One region of the Streptomyces mobaraensis genome, then DNA from elsewhere that is predicted to be linked to it. Evidence: riboswitches for the same ligand, from Rfam matches in the RefSeq annotation. Region 1 holds a riboswitch; each other region holds the start of a gene.
What was found. Region 1 has a riboswitch for cyclic di-AMP ahead of K7I03_RS19800 (LysM peptidoglycan-binding domain-containing protein). Riboswitches for the same ligand answer to the same signal wherever they lie in the genome.
Positions count from the first base shown of each region.

Region 2: another riboswitch for cyclic di-AMP. It lies ahead of K7I03_RS30815 (C40 family peptidase); the one in region 1 lies ahead of K7I03_RS19800 (LysM peptidoglycan-binding domain-containing protein).
Region 3: another riboswitch for cyclic di-AMP. It lies ahead of K7I03_RS07850 (M23 family metallopeptidase); the one in region 1 lies ahead of K7I03_RS19800 (LysM peptidoglycan-binding domain-containing protein).

Region 1 is NZ_CP083590.1:4,527,192-4,530,456, reverse strand. It holds gene eno (phosphopyruvate hydratase) at 1-50, opposite strand, end outside; gene K7I03_RS19800 (LysM peptidoglycan-binding domain-containing protein) at 740-1,480, opposite strand; cyclic di-AMP (ydaO/yuaA leader) riboswitch at 1,485-1,664, opposite strand; gene K7I03_RS19795 (transglycosylase family protein) at 1,925-3,088, opposite strand; gene K7I03_RS19790 (cytochrome P450 family protein) at 3,240-3,265, opposite strand, start outside.
Region 2 is NZ_CP083590.1:6,962,919-6,966,183, reverse strand. It holds gene K7I03_RS30830 (YchJ family protein) at 33-437, shown strand; gene K7I03_RS30825 (GNAT family N-acetyltransferase) at 419-934, opposite strand; gene K7I03_RS30820 (DUF1330 domain-containing protein) at 1,087-1,428, shown strand; gene K7I03_RS30815 (C40 family peptidase) at 1,489-1,962, opposite strand; cyclic di-AMP (ydaO/yuaA leader) riboswitch at 1,970-2,120, opposite strand; gene K7I03_RS30810 (endo alpha-1,4 polygalactosaminidase) at 2,301-3,265, opposite strand, start outside.
Region 3 is NZ_CP083590.1:1,889,690-1,892,954, reverse strand. It holds gene K7I03_RS07860 (M16 family metallopeptidase) at 1-197, shown strand, start outside; gene K7I03_RS07855 (M16 family metallopeptidase) at 242-1,609, shown strand; cyclic di-AMP (ydaO/yuaA leader) riboswitch at 1,834-1,989, shown strand; gene K7I03_RS07850 (M23 family metallopeptidase) at 2,004-2,810, shown strand; gene K7I03_RS07845 (GntR family transcriptional regulator) at 3,189-3,265, shown strand, end outside.

The DNA of each region.
Region 1 (3,265 bases):
CCTCGCGAGTCGAGGATCTCGCGAGCTACGACGACGTCGATGGACGGCACGAGGGTCTCCTTCGTGTGTGTCTGGGTACTCCAGCGTTCTGCAGCACGAGCCTAACGGGCGCCGGAGGGTCCACCTGCCCCCGGAGCGCCACCCCGCCGGAAAAATGGCACAAACGCCGAGATCAAGGGCGAATGGGCGAGCTGTTCGCTCAAGGGGGAACGGGTGCGGGAACCGGTGCGGAGCCGGTGCGGAACCGGTTCTGGAACCGGACGGCGGGTGGGACGGGCGAGGCAGGTGGGAGGCGCGTCGTACGCGGCCGGGGCGGCCGGGGCGGTTGCGTGGAACGGCCGGCGCGCGGGTCGGCCGCCGGGCGCGCGAAAACGGCGCGCGCTCGGGAGCGGTTCACGGCCCGGGAGGGTGCGGCGCGTCCGACAGCGCCCCCGCGCCTCGGAACAGGACGCGCCCCGGCCTGACGCACATCCGCGCCTGACACACATCCACGCCTGACCCGCACCCGAGCACGGCGAAGCCCCACTCCGATGCGGCTCGGGGGGGGGATCGATCGCATCAGAGCGGGGCGGTCCCGCTGCGGCCCGGGAAGGGGGGCCGGGCCGGTGGTTCGGGTGCTGTGCCGGGAACACCGCAGGTACGGGCGGCGGTACGCGCCGCCCGGCCACGGGGTCCCCGTCAGGGCCTCGGCCGGGGGCCCGGCCGTGTACGGCACACGCCCCCGGAAGACCTCTCAGCCTCAGCTGAGGTGCAGCTTCTGGCCGGGGAAGATGAGGTCGGCGCTCTCCACGATGTCCTTGTTGCGGTCGTAGAGCTTCTCCCAGCCGCCCTTGACCTTCTTGGCCTCGGCGATCTTGGCGAGAGTGTCGCCTTCCTTGACCTGGTACTCCCCGTCGCCCATCTTGACGGTCTTCGGCGCGGCGTGCTTCGGCGCGGCCGGCTTGGCGGCCGGCGCGGCCGGGGCCTCCTCGGCCTCCCGCTGCGGAGCGGCGTGCTTCGGCGCGGCCTTGCGCTCGCTGCGGTCGGCGTGGCTCTGGCCGGTCGCACGCTGGCCCGAGGTCGACTTGGAGACGACCTTGCCGGAGCCGGAGTCGTCGACCGACGGGGAGCCGCCACCGCGGGTCAGGCCGCCCTCGCCGGCGCAGCCCCAGGCGCCGGGGCCCTGGGCGGCGAGCAGCTTCTCGGCGACCAGGATCTGCTGGCCCTTGCTGGCGAGGTCGGCGCGCGGCGCGTACTTGGTACCGCCCATGGCCGCCCACGAGGACTGCGAGAACTGCAGGCCGCCGTAGTAGCCGTTGCCGGTGTTGATCGACCAGTTGCCGCCGGACTCGCACTGGGCCACGCGGTCCCAGGTCTGCACGGAGGCGGCGTGGGCGGACGTGGCCATCATCAGCGGGGCGGCGACTGCGGCGCCGGTGACACCCGCGAGCGTGGCGATGCGGACGGCCTTGTTCGGACGACGGTGCTTGCCCTTGGACATGACTCGGTTTCCTCACCGGCGCCTACGAGGTGAGCTGTCGGGTTCGGGCGTGAGTTGCCCGGCCCGGTGGCTTGCGCTCACCAGGCTTCACCCCAAGCCGTCCCGGTACGTCGGTCGTTGACCGATGAACCGTTCCGGCGACCTACCGTGGTTCCCCCGCTCCTGCCTACGGCGCTTGCGCGACGACTCCCCCGGCCGCCGGCAGGATTCGGCGTGACGACCGTGGTGCTCGCGATGGCGAGCGATGACGACGGTAAGCACAGACGGCCGACGGGTTCAAACCCTCCTTTTCAGCCACCGCCTGCGCCACCCACCCCGGGGAACCCACTGTTTCCGCAGGTGGGGGTGGTTTCACGGGTTTCTGACGAGCCGTCTCCGCGCCGATGTCAACGAGACCCATGTCTCACTTTCATCCGGAACGGACATTCGACGCGAACTCCCCCGCTACTTCTTCAGTTCGAGCTGCTGACCGGGGTGAATGAGGTCCGGATCGCTGCCCACGACCTTTTTGTTGTCCTGGTACACGCGGTGCCAGCCGCCCTCGACCCGGTGCTGTTCCGCGATCTCTGACAGGTTGTCACCGGGGCGCACGGTGTAGTCGTGCACGTCGGGTGCGTCCACGCGCCCGCGCTCCGCGCCGCGCGACGCGCGCTCACCGCCGGAACCGGACGGCTCCGCGCGGTGCTTGCCGGTGCCGGCGCCGTCCGCGCCGGCGCGCGGGTGCTCATCCGTCGTGCCGGTGGCGGACGTTCCGGAGTCCGCGCCGCCATCCCGGCCGGCCTTCTGCCTGTCGGCCGAGGTGTCCGTGGCATCACCGTCCGGCTTGCGGTGCTTGCCGCCGGAGGTCGAACCGGAGGGCGAGTCGGTGGACGAGTCGCGGTCCTCGCCGGACGGCTTCTTTGGCTGTCCCGGCTTGCCGGAGGCGTCGGTGGTACCGGAGTTGCCGGTGGTGCCGGTGGTGCCGTGCTCGCCGGCCTTCCCGCCCTTGTCACCGGCGTCCTTCCCGGCGGAGGTGTCCGACGCCTTCCCGGACGCCTTCTCGTCGGCCTTCTTGTCGGCCTTCTTGTCGGTCTTGCCCTCGGCCTTGCCCTCAGTCTTGCCCTCGGCCTTGTCGGACGACGTCTCCCGAGACCGGTCGGAATCGGTCTTCCCGGACGTTCCGGAAGCCGGCGTGTGCGACGACCCCTCGACGGCGTCGTGCGGCATCCCCGGGTTGACCTCGGGCGCCCGGCCGTCCTTGGCCAGGTCGGACTTCACCGCGCAGGCGGGCCAGGCGTACGGGCCGCGGGCGTCGAGGATCCGCTGGGCGACGGCGATCTGCTGGGCGCGGCTGGCCTGGTCGGGGCGCGGCGCGAACTCCGTTCCGCCGTACTGCTTCCACATGTCGGGGGTGAGCTGCAGTCCGCCGTAGAACCCGTTGCCCGTGTCCGCGCTCCACAGGCCGCCGCTCTCGCACTGGGCGACGCGGTCCCAGGTGGGGGCGTCCGCGGCGTCGGCGGTGGTGGCACCGAGCAGGGGCATGGCGATCCCGGCGCCCGCCACGCCCGCGGCGACGACCACGGCGGGCAGTTGACGGGGACGGCGATGTCGGCCTTTCCCGGAGAGCATGCGATCACCTCTCATATTGCTGCCGACCGGCTGCTGACCGCTGCCGATCGTGTGGCTGCTGAATATGACGGCAGAAGATAGCCACGCCCCTCAGGCGCCACAACCCACCGGGTTCAACGCCGGGAGACGGTCAAGCCAAGTTGACGTATAGTCATGTGCCCGTCTGCCCGGGCTCCG
Region 2 (3,265 bases), 2.4 Mb from region 1:
CGGGACCGGGGCACCCTCCCCGCCGGGGCACAATGCATCACGTGCCCCGAAACACCATCACCCCCACCACCCCCTGCCCCTGCGGCCTCGACGCCGCCTACGGCGACTGCTGCGGCGCCTTCCACGAAGGCGCGAAGCAAGCCCCCACCGCGGAACGCCTCATGCGCTCCCGCTACAGCGCCTTCGCCGTGGGCGACGCCGCGTACCTCCTCCGCACCTGGTACTCCGGCACCCGCCCGCCGTCCCTCGACCTCGACCCGAAGGTCCGCTGGACGGGTCTGGAGATCCTGGCGACCTCGGCCGGTACCGCGTTCCACCAGGAGGGCACGGTGGAGTTCCGCGCCCACTGTGTGGTGCGGGGGCGGGAGGACGCGCAGCATGAGCTGAGCCGCTTCGTCCGGGAGGACGGCGCCTGGGTCTACGTGGACGCCGTCTGAAGAGGCTCCGGCTCCCAGTCGGTCTCGTAGTACTTCACCCGCTCGTCCTCGCCGGCCATCCGCATGCCGGCGGCCGTCATGACGCGGTGGGAGGGGACGTTGTCGTGGTCGGCGTCGCCCTTCACCCGGCGGATGCCGCGGGCCCGCGCCGATTCCAGGGCCGCGCGCAGGGCCTCGGAGGCGTACCCCTTGCCGCGCTCGGCGGGCAGCAGCCCGTAGCCGACGGTCACGGCTCCGTCCTCGTCCGCCGGCCCGTGGAAGTCCAGCCCGCCGACCACGCGCCCGTCCTCCCGGCGCCGTATCTCGTAGGCCCCGGGGTGCCGCCCGGGCCCCTCCCGCTCCGCCGTCAGGAACCGCCGCGCGGCCTGCACGTCGTCGTCCTCCGGATACCCGGGCACCCAGTGCGGTGGCCGCTCCGGGTCCTCGGCGGCGATGTTCTCCGCCTCGGCGACGGTGAGGCGGTGCAGGATGAGCCGGGTCGTCACAAGATCGTCCATGTTCCGATGGCTATCACCCGCCGGCGCGGATCCGCATCGGATTTGCCGGGCCCGCAACCGCAATGACCTGCCGGGTCATCGCGGGCCCGTGCCGTCCGCGGGCAGAGTGGGGGCACACCGAATCACCGGACTCACACGGTCAGGAGACGACGATGCCCGCCTACGCACTCGGTCACTTCCACAGCACTGCCCCGCACCGGGACGTCGTGGAGTACGTCGAGCGGATCCAGGGGACGCTGGACCCCTACGGGGGCCGGTTCGTGGTGCACGGTGGGGAGCTGGAGGTGCGGGAGGGGGTTTGGGAGGGGAGTTTGGTGCTGATCGAGTTCCCCGACCTGGAGCGGGCGCGGGAGTGGTACGAGTCGCCCGCGTACCAGGAGCTGATTCCGCTGCGTACGCCGCACGCCGTGGGGGACGTCGTCCTCGCGGCGGGGGTGCGTTCCGGTTACCACCCGTCGGAGAAGGCGGAGACCCTCCGGGCGGCTCTGGCCTGAAGGTGGCGGGCCGGCGCCGCCGATGAAGCGCCGGCCCGTTGGGGCATCAGGTGTGAGGCGTCAGCGGACGCGGCCGTACCAGACGCTGTTGGACCAGATCTTCTCCAGGCGGACCTTCTTGCCGGTGCCGGGAGCGTGCCAGATCTTGTTTCCACCCGCGTAGATGCCCACGTGGTAGACGTTGCTGCCGGAGTGGAAGAACACCAGGTCGCCGACGGAGCGGGAGCCGCGCGAGATGTGCCGCGTGGCGTTGTACTGGTCGGCGGCGACGCGGGGGAGCTTCTTGCCGGCCTTCTTGAACGAGTAGAGCGTCAGGCCCGAGCAGTCGAAGCGGTTGGGGCCGGTGGCGCCCCACTGGTACGGGGAGCCGCTCTTGGACGCCGCGACCTTGACGGCCTTGGAGCCCGGGGTGGCCGCCTGGGCTTCCCCGGTCATGCCGGGGAGCAGGACGGACGCCGCGACGGTGGCGGCGGTGAGGGCCGATGCGGTTCCGGCCCGGGAGATGAGCGCGGGTATGCGAGGCAGCGCAGACATGCCGAGTAAGCCCTTCGTCATCCGCCTGCGAAAGATGACCTGTCGGGTTCGGGCTGACAAAGTTGCCCGGCCACCATGTGGCTTCACCCCTAGGACCACCGCCATCGTGGTCCGTCGTGCCTGGGTCTCCCGCTCCTGCCGATCCGCGTGTATCCGGTCCGCACCCGGAGCGGCGGCAGGACTCGGCGTCCGCCCGGGTGGCCCGCCTCTGTGACGGGTTCTTGGTTGTTCGGTGCATGATCCTGCACCATCCACCCGCGAAATCCGGTGTCGAAACGGCCGTCTGTGAGGTTCTTCACGCCGGCCGGAAGGTTTCATTCCGGCGGCTTGACCCCCTCTCAGCAGGGACGACGCCAGGAATTGAGACCGAGTTTCTTCTGCATGGAACTGAGCCCCAGATCCTTGGTCCGGCCGCAGAACTCCCCCGGATCCAGCTTGTATTCGACGTGGAACACCGCCTTGCCGCGCTTCACGAAGGGCGACAGTTTGTCGCATTCGCCGAACTCGGCGCACTGTTCGTTCACCGCGAAGTCGAAGTCGCCGACGAGGTCCGGGATCTGGTCGAGGTCGTTCTTGAGGCCGACGGACATGCCGCGGTCATGGGCGAGCCGCGCGATCAGGCGGTTGAACGCCAATTGGTGGGCCGCGGTGAGGGGGAAGCCCGTCTCGTTCCGGAACCCCTCGGTCAGGTCCGGCTCGACGGCGTCGAAGCCCTTCTTCCGGCACATGTCGAAACGTTCCGCCATGATGGGTTCGAGGACGTCCAGCCGCCGGATGTCCAGCCACTTCTCGCCCTTCCAGCCGTCGTTGTCCGCGCCGAGCACCGCCTCCGGGAACTTCTTCGCGTCGGGCCGCCAGTCCTCGTACGCGCCCACGTTGATGTAGCAGACGACCTTGCGGCCGTCGGCGTGCAGCCGTTCCACGGTCGCCGCGTCGTTCTCGAAGCCGTCGATGTCGTAGACGGGGACGTCAACCGAGGTGTCGACCTTCCCGTCGAGCTGCCACTGCCAGCGGGTGCCGGGGCGCGGCCGCCAGCGCGCCGCCCGGTCGGCGGGCTTCCCGGACGACGAGGACGACGGGGAGGCCGATTCCGGTGTGGACGGGTCGGCGGACGCGGCGTCCCGGGACGGCGCCGGGCTCGTGCCGCGCCGGGGTTTCCCGGGCGCCGAGTCCCGATGCCCCGGCCGGGGTTGCGCCGACACGCTGGGCTTGCCGTCCCGCTCGGGACCGTCCGCCTGGTCCTCGTCCTCCGAGCCCGACCCCGAGCAGCCGGCGGCGACGAGCAGGGCCGCGGCCGTCAACG
Region 3 (3,265 bases), 2.6 Mb from region 1:
CCGCGGTCCAGCGGGTCCTGGAGGTCACGCCGGAGGAGGTGCGGGCCGTCGCCCAGGCGCGGCTGCGCCCCGACAACCGCGCGGTGCTCGTCTACGAGCCGACCGGACCCCAGACCGCGGGCGCCGACGAGACCGGCGCCACCGAGGGCGCCATGGTGCAGGAAGCCGACGTACAGGAACAGGAGACGGCCCAGTGAGCGAAGCCGCAGTCGTGGGCGCCACCGGCACCGCCGAACCCACCATGCAGTTCCACCCGCAGCCCCTGCCGGGCACGGCCACCCCGTGGAACTTCCCGGCTCCCGGCCGCGACCGGCTGCCCAACGGCCTGACCGTGCTGCGCTGCCACCGCCCCGGCCAGCAGGTCGTCGCCGTCGAGGTCAGCCTCGCCGCGCCGCTGGAGGCCGAGCCGGCCGGCCTGGACGGCGTGGCCACGATCATGGCCCGCGCCTTCTCCGAGGGCACGGACAAGCTCAGCGCCGAGGACTTCACGGCCGAACTGGAGCGCTGCGGCGCCACCCTGGACGCCCACGCGGACCACCCCGGCGTCCGGCTCTCCCTGGAGGTCCCCGCCTCCCGGCTGACCAAGGCGCTGGGTCTGCTCGCCGACGCCCTGCGCGCCCCGGCCTTCCCCGACAACGAGGTCGAGCGCCTCGTCCGCAACCGCCTGGACGAGATCCCGCACGAGCTCGCCAACCCGGCCCGCCGGGCCGCCATGGCGCTCTCGGCCGAGCTCTTCCCGGCCGACTCGCGGATGTCCCGGCCCCGGCAGGGCACCGAGGAGACGGTCGAGCGCATCGACGCCGCCTCCGTACGGGCCTTCTACGAGGCGCACGTCCGCCCGGCCACCGCCACCGCGGTGATCGTGGGCGACCTGACCGGCGTCGACCTGGACCAGGCCCTGGCCGACACCCTCGGCGCCTGGACGGGCTCCCCGGCCGAACCCCGGCCCGTCCCGCCCGTCTCCGCCGACGACACCGGCCGCGTCGTCATCGTGGACCGCCCGGGCGCCGTCCAGACGCAGTTGCTCATCGGCCGCGTCGGCGCCGACCGGCACGACAGCGTCTGGCCCGCCCAGGTGCTCGGCACGTACTGCCTCGGCGGCACCCTGACCTCCCGTCTGGACCGCGTGCTGCGCGAGGAGAAGGGCTACACCTACGGCGTCCGCTCGTTCGGTCAGGTGCTGCGCTCCGCCCCCGACGGCACCGGCATCGCGATGCTCGCCATCAGCGGCTCCGTGGACACGCCCAACACCGGTCCCGCGCTGGCGGACCTGTGGACGGTGCTGCGCACCCTCGCCGCCGAGGGGCTGACGGACGCCGAGCGCGACGTCGCCGTGCAGAACCTGGTGGGGGTCGCGCCGCTCAAGTACGAGACGGCGGCGGCCGTCGCGGGCACGCTGGCCGACCAGGTCGAGCAGTACCTCCCGGACGACTTCCAGGCCCGGATGTACGAACGCCTCGCGCAGACCGGGACGGTGGAGGCCACCGCGGCCGTCGTGAACGCCTTCCCGGCCGACCGCCTGGTCACCGTGCTGGTCGGGGACGCCGCGGAGATCGCCGAGCCCGTCCGGACGCTCGGCATCGGCGAGGTGACGGTCGTCTCCGCCTGACGGAAGCTCAAGCCTCCGCGTGCGCCCCGGCGCAGGCGCGGGGGCGGAGAGGCGCGTGGGCCCTTCGGGGGCCACGCGCCTCCGTTATGCCCGATTTATAGGAGCGGTTGCACCATCCTTCTGTGGCGTGCGTCACTAAAACGGGGTTCCGTTTGCCGTTCGAATCTGACGGCGATTAGCTTCATGGCGGCAGCCCGTCGGATCGGAGCCGCAACCGCGGCCCCGGGCAGCCATCGCCGAGTCCCCGTACGGCGCGAGCCAGGGGAGCCGGGGAACCACATGTTCCCTGGGGTGAATCGGGTCCCTCTCCGGAGGGAGCCGTAGGAGACCTTCCTGCTCCGAACCCGTCAGCTAACCCGGTAGGCGAGAAGGAAGGAAAGGAACAGCCGCAACCATGGCGTTCACCCGTGCCACCGGGAAGCACCGTCGTCCGAGCCGTGCCGTGCGAGTCGGCGCCAACGTCGCCGGCATAGCCACCCTGAGCGCCGCGGGCGTCGTCGCCGGTGTCGCCGCTCCGGCCTTCGCCGCCTCCCCGGAGGAGGCGCCCCGCATGCAGGACACCGGCCTCACCCAGGCCGTCGTCGTCTCCGACCACCTGGCCGACAGCGTGGACGAGCAGGCTCAGATGCAGCGCGGCGTCGCCGAGCAGGACGCCGCCACCCAGAAGGCCGAGGACGCCGCCAAGGCGCAGGCCGCCCTGGTCAAGAAGCGCGCCGACGAGGCCAAGCGCAAGGCCGAGGCCGAGCGTGCCGAGAAGGAGCGCGCGGCTCGCGAGGAGGAGCGCAAGCGCCTCAACACCTTCGTGATGCCGATCGCCGGCTCCTTCGTCTCCACCCAGTACCACGCCTCCAGCGGCCTGTGGTCCTCCGGCAGCCACACCGGCGTCGACTTCCACGCCGAGGAGGGCACCAGCGTCCACGCCGTGGGTGCCGGCACCGTCGTCGAGGCCGGCAACGGCGGCGCCTACGGCAACAACATCGTCATCAAGCACAACGACGGTACGTACACCCAGTACGGCCACCTCTCGTCGATCGGCGTGAGCGTCGGCCAGACCGTCACCCCCGGCCAGCAGATCGGCCTCTCCGGCTCCACCGGCAACGTCACCGGCCCGCACCTGCACTTCGAGGCCCGCACGGCGCCCACCTACGGCTCGGACATCGACCCGGTCGCGTACCTGCGCGCCCACGGCGTCGCCATCTGACCGCGGCCGTCCCCTTTTCTTCCGCAGAGCCCCGCCCGGACCACGCGTCCACGGCGGGGCTTTCGGTTGTCCGGAGACGGCGGGGGCTTTTCCGCTCTCTCCGCTTGGCCCCGGTCTCTCCACTCGGCCCCGGTCTCTCCACTCGGCCCCTGCGCTCCCCTTGGCCAAATCATTTCCATGGTCTTCCGGCGGCCATCGGAATCCGCACGGGATTGCCATAGAGTCGAGCGAATCCTGAAGAAGCGTCCCTCGCCCGCGGACCGTCGCTTTTACGCGAGGCCGCGCCGGGGTCGATCCGGAGGTCCGTCCAATGCGGGGACGTTTGTGAACGGCGGGGCCGAAGCGGTTCCCGAGAGCCGCCGCGTTTCCGCGCAGGCGGTGTGCACGGCCATTCGCGACGACATCGTCTCCGGCGCCTTCCCGCCCGGAAGCCGGCTCATCGAGGAACTGCTCGC